Regions from separate parts of the Endozoicomonas sp. PH6C genome, predicted to be linked through region 3. Evidence: predicted binding sites of a transcription regulator. Region 3 holds the regulator's gene; each other region holds the start of a gene.
What was found. The regulator PhoB, encoded in region 3, activates phosphate uptake and scavenging genes when phosphate is short. The targets are predictions, from matches to a motif close to TGTCATANNNNTGTCANA.
Positions count from the first base shown of each region.

Region 1 (4,621 bases), 2.1 Mb from region 3:
CAAATCCATTCCGACATAAGTCGAAGAGATAAAGAGAGGGTCTTTGACGTCTTAACTGACTTCTACGCTAACCTGTCAGGTACAAACGACTGCAGGCGTTTAAACCTCGAAGCCACTTCTGTCCGGCTTCAAGTGCATAAGCCTTCATCGCCTTCAGACGGCCAACTGCCCGATAAAAACGATTATTCCATTGCATGGTTTTCAGCCACTCATCCGGATCAATGTCCAACCTTTGAAGAATCGGAGGGGTGCACGACGGGATGGAACCTTTCTTATCTGTTCTGACAATGCGACCGCTCCAGTCAACCAGTTCCAGATAGTCGTGAAGAAGGTAGGGAAGGGCAACGTCCGTTTCCTGTCCCTGCAAACAGAAAGGTTTCAGGGTCAGCGGCTGTTTTTTAGTCTCAGAATGTGTAACCTGCTCCACCCGTTCCTGAATCGACGTGTAGTTCGACTCTTCCGGTGTTTCTGCCTTTCCAGCCCGAATCGGATTCAAGTCAACGTAGGTCATGCAGGTCAGTAACGCTGCTTCGTCCAGCAATGCCTGGCTTTTAAAGCGTCCTTCCCAGAAGCGTCCTTTACACTCGTCTTCTTTGTTGGCCTCACGAGCAAGATGTTCATTCAGGCAGCGCATAAACCAGCTGATATCCGCTAAACGACGCCGGTATTCCTCAGCATATTCATCAATACGGGCCAATTCAGCGCTGCCCAATTTGTCAGCGGCCAGATGCCTTTGCACCAGAAGTGGACCTCTGAACAAGGTCGTCCAACGATGCAGCACTTCATTCCGTGACCAGCTCCTGGCAGATGACTGATTGATATGCAAAACCACATGATAATGATTCGACATGACAGCGTAAGCGCAAACTTCGATAGCAAAGACTGAAACGAGTTCCTGAAGTTTATCCACCACCCATTGGCGGCGATGCTCGTAATTCTTGCCAGTCAGGTGGTTCTCTCCACAGAGGTAAGCCTGACGAACACATCTTGCCATGCAGTGGTAATAAGGCGTTGAGCCGGGGTCAATCAGAGTATTGCGGGCCTGAGCCATGAACTCACCTGTCTGGGTAAAAAATCAGTGATGGGTGAAAAAGTAGACCAGGTGGATGGGGAAGCAAATTTATGGGTGTCTTTTTTTTTGGTAATAAGGCGTTGAGCCGGGGTCAATCAGAGTATTGCGGGCCTGAGCCATGAACTCACCTGTCTGGGTAAAAAATCAGTGATGGGTGAAAAAGTAGACCAGGTGGATGGGGAAGCAAATTTATGGGTGTCTTTTTTTTTGATGGGGAAGCAAATTTATGGATGTCTTTTTTTGCTAAAAATCAGTGATGGGTGAAAAAGTAGACTAGGTGGATGGGGAAGCAAATTTATGGATGTCTTTTTTTGCTTCTTCTCCATGGGTTACTCGATGGGTGTCTTTTTTTTCTGGCTCAAAGGGCTATGCTCGTTTTCCGCCTGACCATATCACCAAGTCCACTGGGTATGGGTAGGGCTTTTAACACCGAAACATCCAACCTTTAAGCCTGCAAGTTATGAGATACCGGAATGCCAAAAAGACAGGACAGAAAGACAGGACAGACACCCTGGAGTCAAAAACTGTCATTTTCATAAAATCCAAACAAACCTGTAACATTACTGAAATATTCCCCCCCTATCCTTGCACCCATCAAATTTTGAGGTAACAGAAAAATATTTTGCACAACCCACTGACAGATTAAGGCACGGCAAAAGATTTTTCTTTGTAAACGCAAGTACACTCCAAGCGAGTTTCTCGGGGAGAATAGAAGTGAAGTTTCTGAAGTCTATTGTAATGTCCTCCATGTTGGCTGCAGCGTCCTTCTCTGCATCTGCCAAGACAGAAGTTATCAACGGTGCGGGAGCCAGTTTCCCACATCCGATCTATGCCAAATGGGCTGAGGAATACCAGAAAGAAACCGGTATTCGCATCAACTACCAGGCCATCGGTTCCGGCGGTGGTATCCGTCAGATCACTGCCAAGACCGTCGACTTTGGCGCCAGCGACGCACCTCTGAACGAAGAGCGACTGGATAAAGAAGAGATGATCCAGTTCCCAATGGTGATGGGTGCTATTGTTCCAGTGATCAACGTGCCTGGCATTGAGTCCGGTGCTCTGAAGCTGACCGGTGAAGTCCTGGCAGACATCTACCTGGGTAAAATCAAGAAGTGGAATGACGAGCGCATCACTGCTCTGAACCCGGATCTTGAGATTCCTGCCCAGGCTATCTATGTCGTCCATCGTTCCGATGGTTCCGGTACCACCTACAACTTCACCGATTACCTGAGCCAGATCAGCTCGGAGTGGAGTGAGAATATCGGCAGAAACACCGACATCACCTGGCCAAAAGCAGCTACCACTATCGGTGGTAACGGTAACGCTGGTGTCGCCAACTTCGTGGGCCGTACCCGTGGTGCTATCGGTTATGTAGAATATGCCTTTGCAAAACAAAACGACCTGACCTACACCCAGCTGGCCAGTGCTGATGGCAAGTTCCTGAAGCCAAGCATGGAAACCTTCCAGGCTGCCGCTGCCAATGCCGACTGGGAGAATGCTCCGGGCTTCGAATTGCTGCTGAACAACCAGCCTGGTGCTGACTCCTGGCCTATGACAGCAGCGACCTTCATCCTGATGCATAAAGATCAGGCTGACGCCGAGAAAGCTGAGCAAATCATCGACTTCTTCGAGTGGAGCTACGAGAAAGGCGGCGAACTTGCAGAAGGTCTGGACTACATCCCAATGCCGGAAAGCGTAGTTAACATGGTAGAGAATGTCTGGAAAGAAGACTTGACCAGCAACGGACAAACCATTATCAAGTAACCGGTTATTCTAGCCTTTCTTAAACAGGAAACGAACGACAGCTGATCAGCATAGCGCTGGTCAGCTGTCTTGTTGTAGCTTATGCTTTTAACTGCGATGCCCAGCGCTATAAAGGGTGACTCAATCTTCTACAGACTGAGCTTCACCAGCGCCATTCTGATTTTTCTGGTGTTGATCGGGATTATCCTTTCCCTGATTGACGGCGGTTGGCTGGCTCTCTCCGAGTTTGGCCCCGGCTTTGTATTTCGTAATGTCTGGGACCCGGTAAACAGTGAGTTTGGTGCCGCTTCTGCTATTTACGGCACCCTGGTTTCTTCGCTTATCGCCATTATTATTGCCATTCCTGTCGGTCTGGGCACGGCGATCTTCCTGGCCGAGCTGGCCCCCGACTGGATCAGTCGCCCCGTGAGCATGGCCATTGAGCTGCTGGCCGCTGTACCCAGTATTATTTACGGTATGTGGGGTCTTTTTGTCTTCGCACCCTGGTTCTCAGAAGGCTTCCAATTCTGGGCACTGGAAAACCTGGTTGGCCTGCCTCTGATTGGCCACTGGTTTGACGGTCCCCCCATCGGTATAGGTCTGCTAACGGCGGGCATCATTCTGTCGTTCATGATTTTGCCCATTATTACGGCTTTAACTCGTGACGCCCTGAAAACCATTCCCAATGTGGTCAGAGAAGCAGCATACGGTGTTGGCGCTACGCCCTATGAAGTCATTACCCGAGTGCTGCTGCCAAGTATCAAGAATGCCGCAGTGGGTGCCGGAATCCTCGGCCTGGGTCGTGCCCTGGGAGAAACCATGGCAGTTGCCTTTGTAATAGGCGGCGCCAACCGTATAGAGACTTCACTGTTCATGCCTGCGAGCTCTATTTCTTCTACGATTGCGCAGCAGTTCAACGAAGCGACTAATGAGATGCACATCTCGGCTCTGATCAGTCTGGGCCTGGTACTGTTTGTACTGACCTTTATTGTGATGGGTACTGCCCGTCTGCTGTTGAGGAAGCGATAATGCCAGTCAGGAAACTCAAGAACTACGCTTTCATCGGCTTCTGTACCTTCTGTGCACTGTTTGGCCTGGTGGTTCTGGCCAGCGTACTGTACAGCCTGGTCGGAAAAGGTATTTCCGGCATGGGTCTGCATGTCTTCACCGAACTCACTCCCGGACCCGGTAGCCACGGTGGCCTGAAAAACGCCATTGTTGGCAGTTTGATTCTGACCGCTCTTGGTATTCTGATCGCCGCACCTCTGGGTGTATTGGCTGGTACCTGGCTGTCTGAATCCGACAAGAGTTCAAAAATTGCTGAAGCACTGCGCTTTCTCAACGGTATGTTGATGAGCGCACCTTCTATTCTGGTCGGCCTGTTTGTCTACAAGGTTGTGGTGGTCACCACCGGCTCCTTTTCTGGTTGGGCAGGTGCCATTGCACTGGCTATTCTGGCACTGCCCATTATCGTCAGCACCACAGAAGAAATGCTGCGTCTGGTTCCCACCACCTTGAAAGAAGCAGGTAGCGGACTGGGCGCTCCGCGCTGGCGAGTCATTACCCAGCTGTGCTATCGGGCAGCCGGCCCCGGTATTATTACCGGTATTCTGTTGTCTGTAGCGCGGATTACCGGTGAAACAGCCCCCCTGTTGTTTACCGCCCTCAACAGTAACTTCATGAGCACCGATCTGGACAAGCCTATGGCTAACCTGCCGGTGACCATTTATCAGTATGCCATGAGCCCTTTTGAATCCTGGAATCAACTGGCCTGGGCCGGCGCACTGCTGATAACCGTATTTATTC
Region 1 is NZ_CP185342.1:5,209,675-5,214,295, forward strand. It holds gene ACOMG9_RS19125 (transposase) at 68-1,051, opposite strand; gene pstS (phosphate ABC transporter substrate-binding protein PstS) at 1,787-2,836, shown strand; gene pstC (phosphate ABC transporter permease subunit PstC) at 2,933-3,844, shown strand; gene pstA (phosphate ABC transporter permease PstA) at 3,844-4,621, shown strand, end outside.
Region 1: the regulator PhoB is predicted to act here: its motif matches at 1,626-1,643, upstream of pstS (phosphate ABC transporter substrate-binding protein PstS).

Region 2 (4,621 bases), 440 kb from region 3:
TGGTTGAAAAAGACAGTCAACCGGTACAGGCCACCGTCAGAAACTTTGGCATGGTTGTTCCATCCGGCATGACAGCAGACCTGCTGCCGACCGCCCTGGACTCTCTGAGCATTTATCAGACCCTGCAAGATCAGTTTGATATTTCAGCCCGAAGAAATGGCAGCTGGTATATAGCCTCCGATGACCAGGAGTTGGCCATGTTGCAAGAGCTACACCAACGAAATCAGCAAACGGGCTACCCTTCATCACTGCTAAGTATTGACGAGGTTATACGTGCCAATCCTGCCGTCAAGAAAAGTTATGCAAAAGGTGCCTTGTACTTCCCGGAGGAATTCAGTGTTAACCCCCTGCAACTGATTTACCGCATCATTGAGTTTATTCAGCAGGAATACACCGTTGAATACCGACCCAACACCCAAATCATCAGCATGGAAACCGGGCAGGATGAAGTCATCAGTATGGATTCAGCTGGTGAGCAATACCGGGCTTCAAAAGCGATAGTCTGTAACGGGCATGATTTCAAAACCCTGTTTCCATCACGCTTTCTCAACAGTGATATTGAGCTGGTCAAGCTCCAAATGATGCGTACCAAACCACTGAAGAGCGTCAGTCTCAATGGCAATTTGCTTTCGGGCAGGACTATCAGACGCTATGAGAGCTTTCGCAACTTGCCTTCCTGGAGTGCCGGAGAAAAAGACTCAGAGCTGGATAAGTACGGGATACATATTCTGTTCAAAAAGGAGCTTGACGGGTCCATCATCATTGGCGACTCACACGAGTACGCCGATGCCCGCGAGGCAGAGAAACTCTCCTTCACAATGAATCAATCCATCAATGAACGGATGCTGACAGAAGCCAGAAACATTGTTGAGCTTCCTTGCTGGGATATCGCGGAATATTGGGCAGGTTATTATTGCCAGAGTAAAACCGATCACTACTACCAGGACGACATAGACAACAAAATTCACTTTCTCACGGCCATCGGCGGCAAGGGCATGACCCTGGCTCCCGGCATTGCAGAAAAGAATATCGAAAACATCCTTTGACATCCTCCTTGACGTAAAGAGAGTGTCGCACAACTCTAAAAACTCGTTCCCGTGCTGGTGCGTGGGAACCAGAGTTTTGCGACAGAGTTTTGCGACACCCTATTAAAGTACGGGGTTTTACGCTCATTCGATAAATCTTTCAGCAAACCCATCATTTCTTTGCGATCATGACGGTTCTCCCTGGCATCAATGACCAAATTGACCAGCCCAAAACACGGGCAAAGCCCCCGGCAAAAGCATCTGTGCTTTAGCAATTCATTTTGATTCCCCTATGTTATTTGCCTACAGTGGTAGGGCAATGGAGGTGATTTATGGAAAACTTGTATGACACTGATTTCTACACATGGTCCTATCGACAAGCCGAGCTTATCAGGCAAGGCCGTTTCGATGAACTTGATATGGACAACCTGGTCGAGGAAGTTGAGGACATGGGTAGAGCCCGTTATCGTTCAGTACAGAGCCGTTTGTCTCAATTACTCATGCACTCGCTTAAATGGCTGATGCAGCGTAAAAAAAATGATTTGCATGAGATGGATCAATGGTTCCGAAGCTGGTCAACCAGTATCAGTAAACAACGTATTGCCATTGAGCATGAGCTTGAAGAAAATCCCGCTCTCAATAGTAAACTGGACGAGATTTTGCCAAAAGCCTATCAGTACGCCCGAAAGCTTGCTGCCAACGAGATGCAGTGCAGACCCGACGCTTTCCCGTCTGAGTGCCCATGGACCTATGACGAAATCATGGAAGATGGCTGGCTGCCGGAGGCTGACGATGACTGATTTATACAAAACCGACTACACCTCATGGCTGAGCCAGCAGCGGGAGCTGCTGGCTCAGCGACAATTTCACAAACTCGACATTGACAATCTGTTGGAGGCGATGGAGTACGAAATGGGCAGTACCAGAGATACTCTTGAGTCTCATTTATCGGTATTGGTTTTACATCTTCTCAAATACGATTATCAGAAACGGATTCTGAAAGATTTGTGGGTAGAGGATAAGGTTGTCCAGACGTGGATGCCAAGTATCTACAATTCCAGAGCAGCGATTGAAAAGCAAATTTCAAAACACCCTCATTTACAGCCCATGATCGTGGAGTTATTGGCGGGTGCATATTCCGATGCTTGTCGGCAAGCAGTTAAGCAGATGAACAATTACGCTCGCAGTGAAAGCCAGAAGCTGAGCAAAAAAAGCTTTCCCGGCCAATGCCCATGGACCTTTGAACAGATCACAGATGACGACTGGCTGCCCGGCGATTAAAACAGCGCAGCAGCCCCAATCCCCGCCACCGTAATAATGGTGCCAAAGACCCCGCCCTGGTTCTGGGCACTCTGCCGAACCGCCGCCTGATTGCACAGCCTCCGACGACCAGGAATTGGCCATGTTGCAGGAAACTGTCACAGAGTCGAAAAAGATCTGTAATATTTTAGTCATTTCTCTCTCGTAGAATCGCGATATCCCTTCTGGTCTTGGCCAGAACAAAATGATTATCCGACTGGAGAGAGCTCCATGAAAAAACACCTGACAGCCCTGACCCTGGCAACAACTTCAATTTTCAGCGCTTCATCTTTCGCTGCATCTCCTGTGGAATTGACGGTTTATACTGCTTTTGAGACCGACATTCTGAATCGCTACAAGAAAGCCTTTGAGCAGGATAATCCCGATATCAGCATCAAATGGGTACGGGACTCTACCGGTATCATGACCGCTAAACTGCTGGCAGAAAAAGATAATAGCAGGGCAGACGTCGTATGGGGCCTGGCCGGTTCCAGCATGGCACTGTTGAAAGATAAAGGCGTACTGGATACCTACAAGCCCAGAGGTCTGAATCAAATCAAGTCTCAGTTGGTTGATCCTGAGGCCGCCAAAGCATGGTTTGGCAACCAGGCTTACTTTAATGTCATTTGTTACAACGAAGCGGTAGCCGCAGCCAAAAAACTGCCCAAGCCTCAATCCTGGCAAGACCTGCTGAATCCGGTCTATCAGGGCCAGATTGCCATGCCTAACCCAGCCTCTTCCGGCACTGGCTATATGCAGGTTTCCGCCTGGCTGCAGAGCATGGGTGAAGACAAAGGCTGGGCCTATATGGATAAGCTGAACAACAACATGTCCCAATACACTCACTCAGGTTCCAAGCCCTGTGTTCAGGCTGCCATGGGTGAAGTGGCTATTGGTATTTCCATGGCGGTTCGTGGCGCCCAATTGAAAAGTCAGGGTGCACCGCTGGACCTGATTCTTCCCAAGGGTGGCGTTGGCTGGGATGTGGAGTCAGTAGGTCTGGTTGCAGGTACCGATCAGGCTGCAGCTGCGAAAAAGCTGGTCGACTGGTCTCTCAGCCAGAAAGCTAATGAGCATTATGTAGAGGCGTACCCCGTTGTCGGTCACAAAGACGTCAGTAAAGAAGTACCCAACTATCCAGATGTAGAAAGCGCTATGGTGGACCTGGACTTTGGAGAAATGGCCAGTGAGCGTGAAGCTGTACTCGCTGAATGGTCCAAACGTTTCGATCATATGTCTGAACCTAAGTCTTGATGCCTTACTAGTTATGCAGAAAGCGCCGTTTATTCCCCAAAGGGAATAAACGGCTTTTTCAGGTTTGGAGCTTTAGGAAGTTAACGCTATGAAACCCTTTCTCACCATCGAAAACCTGGGGAAACGCTTCGGCGATTTCACCGCTCTCAAAGAGATTTCCCTGTCCGTTAATAAGGGTGAATTCATCTGTTTTCTCGGCCCCTCGGGTTGCGGAAAGACGACGCTGTTGAGAATGATTGCCGGATTGGAAGCCTGTAAACAGGGAGAGATCTGGCAGGATGGCACCAACATAACAGCACTCCCACCTGAACAAAGAGACTTCGGCATTGTCTTTCAATCCTATGCCCTGTTCCCCAACCTGAGTGTTTCAGAAAATATCGGTTTTGGTTTGAAAAACCAGGGTCAATCCAAACGTGAAGTTGAGGGCAGCGTGAACCAATGGCTGGATATTATCGGCCTGCAGGATTCCGGCCCCAAATTTCCCTCTCAGCTTTCTGGCGGTCAACAACAGCGTGTAGCACTGGCAAGGGCTCTGGCACTCTCTCCGGGGTTGTTGTTGCTCGATGAACCCCTCTCGGCCCTGGATGCCAAAGTCAGAATCAAGTTGCGGGAAACGATCTGTAAGCTGCAAAGAAAACTGGGCATTACCACCATTATGGTGACCCATGACCAGGAAGAAGCCATGGCTATGGCTGATCGCATCGTGGTGATGAATCACGGAAACATAGAACAGATAGGCACACCGGAAGAAATTTACAAACAGCCAGCCTCTCGCTTCGTTGCTGAATTTGTTGGCGCCATGAACTTTCTGGAAGGTGATACCAACAAAAAGAATCAGGTCGTACTGGCCAACCAGCCACTCTCTCTGCCAGTGACTGAGTCAACAACGAGAAAAGTGATTCTGGGGATTCGTCCGGAAGACCTGAGCTTCAGTGAAGGTCAGTCTGCTTTGCCAGTCAGTGTTGAAAGTCTGGAGTTTCAGGGCTCCTTTGTTCGTGCAGAGTGCAGCCCTGTTGGCTGGAGCAGTGAGCGACTGATTAAAG
Region 2 is NZ_CP185342.1:580,415-585,035, reverse strand. It holds gene ACOMG9_RS02365 (TIGR03364 family FAD-dependent oxidoreductase) at 1-1,046, shown strand, start outside; gene ACOMG9_RS02360 (DUF29 domain-containing protein) at 1,358-1,825, shown strand; gene ACOMG9_RS02355 (DUF29 domain-containing protein) at 1,818-2,306, shown strand; gene ACOMG9_RS02350 (putative 2-aminoethylphosphonate ABC transporter substrate-binding protein) at 2,556-3,578, shown strand; gene ACOMG9_RS02345 (putative 2-aminoethylphosphonate ABC transporter ATP-binding protein) at 3,667-4,621, shown strand, end outside.
Region 2: the regulator PhoB is predicted to act here: its motif matches at 2,464-2,481, upstream of ACOMG9_RS02350 (putative 2-aminoethylphosphonate ABC transporter substrate-binding protein).

Region 3 (4,621 bases):
TGGCTTTCACCACTGAGTGCACATCCGTCTTCAACGATACTGCTGAGCAGGGTTTTAACATGAACCCCATTCTCGTCTGCCTGAGCTTCAGCCGACTCCAGTTTGGACAGCAACAGCAGGTCTGCCACCAGATTCTGCATTCTCAGCGACTGCTCCTGCATCCTGTTCAGTGCTTTTTCCCAAACAGGGGGCAGACCTGAATCCGGGCCCAGACTGTCCAGCATGGTTTCGATGTATCCAGACACAACCGTCAGTGGTGTTCTCAGTTCATGGGAGACATTGGCAACAAAGTCTTTTCTCATGACTTCCAGCTGATTCAAGCGCGTGACATCTCTAACGGTCATGAGACGATTGCCTTTGCCATAAACCGTTATATTAAATTGCAGTTGATGATCCGGGTTGATTGGCGAGGGGATCTCAAGAGCTTTTTGATAACCACCCTGCTCAAAGTAGTCGGCAAACCTTGGATCACGTAGCAGATTGGTAATCAACTGCCCCTGATCGTCAGGCGTCTTAAGCCCTATCAAAGTTCCAGCGGCGGGATTCCACCATTCCAGGTTGCCCTGATTATCTATCATTACAACACCGTCGTTCAGCGCAGCAGTTGATTCCTGAACACGTTCAATCACTCCGGCCAGCTTTTGCCGGGAACGACTGTGCTGTTTTTGCAATCGATAGATACCATCAAAAATTTGCCCCCAGAACCCTTTACTCTCAGGAGGCTCTTTGCTCCTGGCCTTGGGGTCATTCAGCCAGTCCAGCAGCTTGAAAAGCTGACGGAAGCTCCAGACAAAATAACCTCCCATGACCACACAGAGTCCTAAAAAAGGCTCTCCAAACAACCAGCCCAGGGAAAACCCGACAATCACGTAGGCGATCATGCGGCTCAGCAAATGGGTTTTTGAAATTGTTGTCATATTACTCCCGGCCAGATAACTGCTGAGCACTGAGCATAAAAGGTTTACACCCTCGTTGAGAAACGATATCCAGTACCACGAACCGTTTGCACAAAGGCTTCGTAGTTATCACCTAAGGCCTTACGCAAGCGTCGAATGTGTACATCAACGGTTCGCTCTTCCACATAAACGTTGCCACCCCAGACCTGATCCAGTAACTGCCCACGGGTATAGGCACGCTCCTGGTGCGTCAGGAAAAACTGCAGCAAACGGTACTCGGTAGGTCCTATTTCAGCAGGTGAGCCATCAATAGAGACTCTGTGGCTGACAGGGTCCAGCTCCAATCCCTTGATGACAATGGGAGACTGGTTATCAAATCCGCCTGTACGACGGAGAACCGCTTTTAAACGAGCAGCCAGCTCGCGGGGAGAAAAAGGCTTGGTGATGTAGTCATCGGCACCGGTTTCAAGTCCCTGGATTTTGTGGTCTTCTTCACCTTTGGCCGTCAACATAACAATGGGTATTTCAGAGGTCAGCTCATTGCGCTTCAGACGACGGGCCAGTTCAATTCCAGAGACATCTGGTAACATCCAGTCCAACAAGATCAGATCGGGTTTGTTATCCACAATCAGAGAGTGCGCTTCTCTGGCATCTGCTGCCTCAAGACAGTCATACCCTGCCATTTCCAGAGCAACGGTCACCATTTCGCGAATCGGTGCTTCGTCATCTACGATCAGAATGGTCTTTCCTGGCATTAATCTCTACCTGTTATCTGTCGATTCGATTTCGGCGGTGACGTTCTGGCATCTATCAGCTGAAGCTCATTGGGGCTATACCAGGATGGTAGTGTCTCAGGACAGCACCTTTCCTATCGCTCAGGCTGTTTCTCACTACTTTGATCAACCGCACTATACACCGGACATTACACCTTTGAAATGTTACAGGCAGATGACACACTAAAGGCTGATATTGCAGCTTAAAAATAAAAAGATCCCTCAGGGTTTACAGGGTAAGGCTTTTCGCCATTTATCCCTACAGCCACCATAAGTAGCAATACTTACCAGGCTCTAAGCCGGATTGAAGATCAAAGATAACTCAACACGAAACCTGCAAATACAATGGCTCCGGCCCAGTGGTTACTGAGAAACGCCTTGAAGCAGGCTTCACGCTCACGACGACGGGTTAACCATTGCTGGTAAACGAAAAGGGCTGCGACAGCCAACAATGAGAGATAATAGAGAGCACCTAACTCCAGTTGATGGCCTGCCATGGCCAGTGTCATCAGGGTAAGTACCTGCAGGCAACCAACAATCAGGTTATCCATCTCGCCAAATAGAATGGCTGTGGACTTGATACCTACTTTCAGATCATCGTCACGATCCACCATGGCGTATTGAGTATCGTAAGCTACTGTCCAGAAGAGATTGGCCAGAAACATCAGCCAGACGATGTTTCCCAACGAGCCACTCTGAGCCGCAAAAGCCATGGGTATCGACCAGCCAAAAGCAGCCCCCAAAACCACCTGAGGCAGATGAGTGTGTCTTTTGGCAAAAGGGTAAGCCGAGGCCAGCAATAATCCGGCAAAAGAGAGCTGGACGGTAAGAGTATTGGTAAAGAGTACAAGAATGAAAGACAAAAGCACCATACCGGAGAAATAGATCAGCGCTTCTTTTTCCTGAATTTTACCCGTTACCAGCGGTCGATGCTGTGTTCTCCTAACATGGCCGTCCACTTTCCTGTCAGCAAAGTCATTAATAACGCAGCCTGCACTGCGCATCAAAACCACGCCGACCGAAAAAATCACCAGATTCTTCAGACTCGGTACACCTTCTGCCGCCACCCAGAGTGCCCACATAGTAGGCCAGAACAACAGATAAATACCAATAGGCCGGTCCAGCCGGGCCAGCCGTAAGAAATCTTTTAAACGGGGAAATCGTTGCAGAACTACTTCAGTGCCTGCCAATACCGCCATTGGTTTTCTGAATTGCATCATAATATTTAGCTGCTTATCTGCATCTTTATTATCATCGCTGAGATTCTTATTGCTCATCGCCCTGAATCATGACCCGCATCGCCAGTTTATCAGGTCAGGCCAGGTTCTCAATCAGGCCATGACCAGACCGACTGCGGAAATCTCTATATTTCACGAGGTAAGTGCTTCGACAAACAATCATTCTTGTAGAGCTTCAGGGTTCAGGATGCTTCGACATGACTCTGGAGTGCTTCTCTGTCTGTTCAGACAGGTCCGGCAAAAAGATTTCACAAACAGATATAGACTTTTCGTGCAAATAAAATAACGACCGCCTTCCCCAGGCTGTTTCATCAGAGTATTTTTCAACCAGATGAGGATTAAACTGACGAGCCGGCAGTTCCGCTACCTCAAATGGTCCCCGACGCATACCGGGATGATTAAATAAAAACTCCCCCAGGGGCTTAGTGCCCAGTTGCAGCAGCTCTCTGTTCGTGCCAATAAGACTGCTGTGAGGCAATACACTTCGTGCAAACACTCTGGGTCGGCCACCACAGATCAGCAGAACCTCCCTGATAGAAGCCATTTTGCTGCAATGTCTGTTTTCGAATGATCCTGCCAACTCACCAGACGTGGACGTAGCCTTTGACTGTTCATAGTTATTGAGAAACTTTAGCTCCGAACAGGTCGGCATAAAGGTCCCGTGACGAATAACCTGAACCCTGAAGTCGCCGTCAAACTCATGTTTCAAACGCTGAGTCAGGGAACCTCTGTCCAGCAGCCAGTCTCTCCAGGGCTCTGGAATCTGCTGTTTCAAATAATGTCTCGGCTTCCAGGATAAGCCTGAAAAATCAATAAAAGGCACCATCACTCCTGCTGCACAAATCCAATTTTCCAGAACTGCCCCGGGAGGAAACAAGGCAGCTCACCTTGACACTCCCCGCCTTGTCAGGCGAGGCTTCTGACTTCATAAGCTACAGCCAGCCTATAACGACCGGACTTACGCAGAAGCCTCCATCAGCAGCAACCGGGTGCCCCTCGGTTATTTATTGGTCTTTTGTTTGATTTGCCGCTGCCTTAACGGGTCACTCAGGTATGGGTTCATCTGGTTCTTCAAGGGCGGTTGGGCAGTTGGCTCTGCCTTAATTTTTTGTTAACAGTGCTTGGTTTTCATCATCGTGAGTTTCTGCATAGAGACAGACCGACAGTGAATTTAGCCAACTATGCACAAACACGCAAGCATAAGGCTCTTCACCTGCGCGGCCCGACCTACGCGGCCCGACCTTCCCGACTTATATCTCCCTCCGCCCGATTGAGGGTGTCGCAAAACTCCAACAACTCGTTCCCACGCTGGGACCCACAGGGCCTAAAAGCATGGCAACCAGAGTTTTTGCGACACCCTCCAAGGCGGGGAGTGTCACGGTTTCCTCAATTTCTTTCTGCCTGACTTTAATGGACACGACCGAATTCTTTTCTATGCTTCCTGCCAATGGTATAAATCATCCCCAAGGGATGATCGAAAACTATAAATCAGGATCCGCGCATGGCTGTCGTAAAACGTACGCCCCAAAAGACCGGTCGTATAAGAACCGAGAGGGTTCGGCTGATTTTGAAAGCTGCCGAACAGGAGTTTGCCCGGCATGGATTCGGGGGAGCCACAATCCAGCGTATAGCTGACCTGGCCGATTTACCAAAACCGACTGTCTTGTATTACTTCAGTAACAAGCAGGAAATTTATGACGAAGTTCTTAACAAT
Region 3 is NZ_CP185342.1:139,775-144,395, reverse strand. It holds gene phoR (phosphate regulon sensor histidine kinase PhoR) at 1-917, opposite strand, end outside; gene phoB (phosphate regulon transcriptional regulator PhoB) at 962-1,651, opposite strand; gene ubiA (4-hydroxybenzoate octaprenyltransferase) at 1,981-2,868, opposite strand; gene ACOMG9_RS00525 (chorismate--pyruvate lyase family protein) at 3,083-3,733, opposite strand; gene ACOMG9_RS00520 (TetR/AcrR family transcriptional regulator) at 4,409-4,621, shown strand, end outside.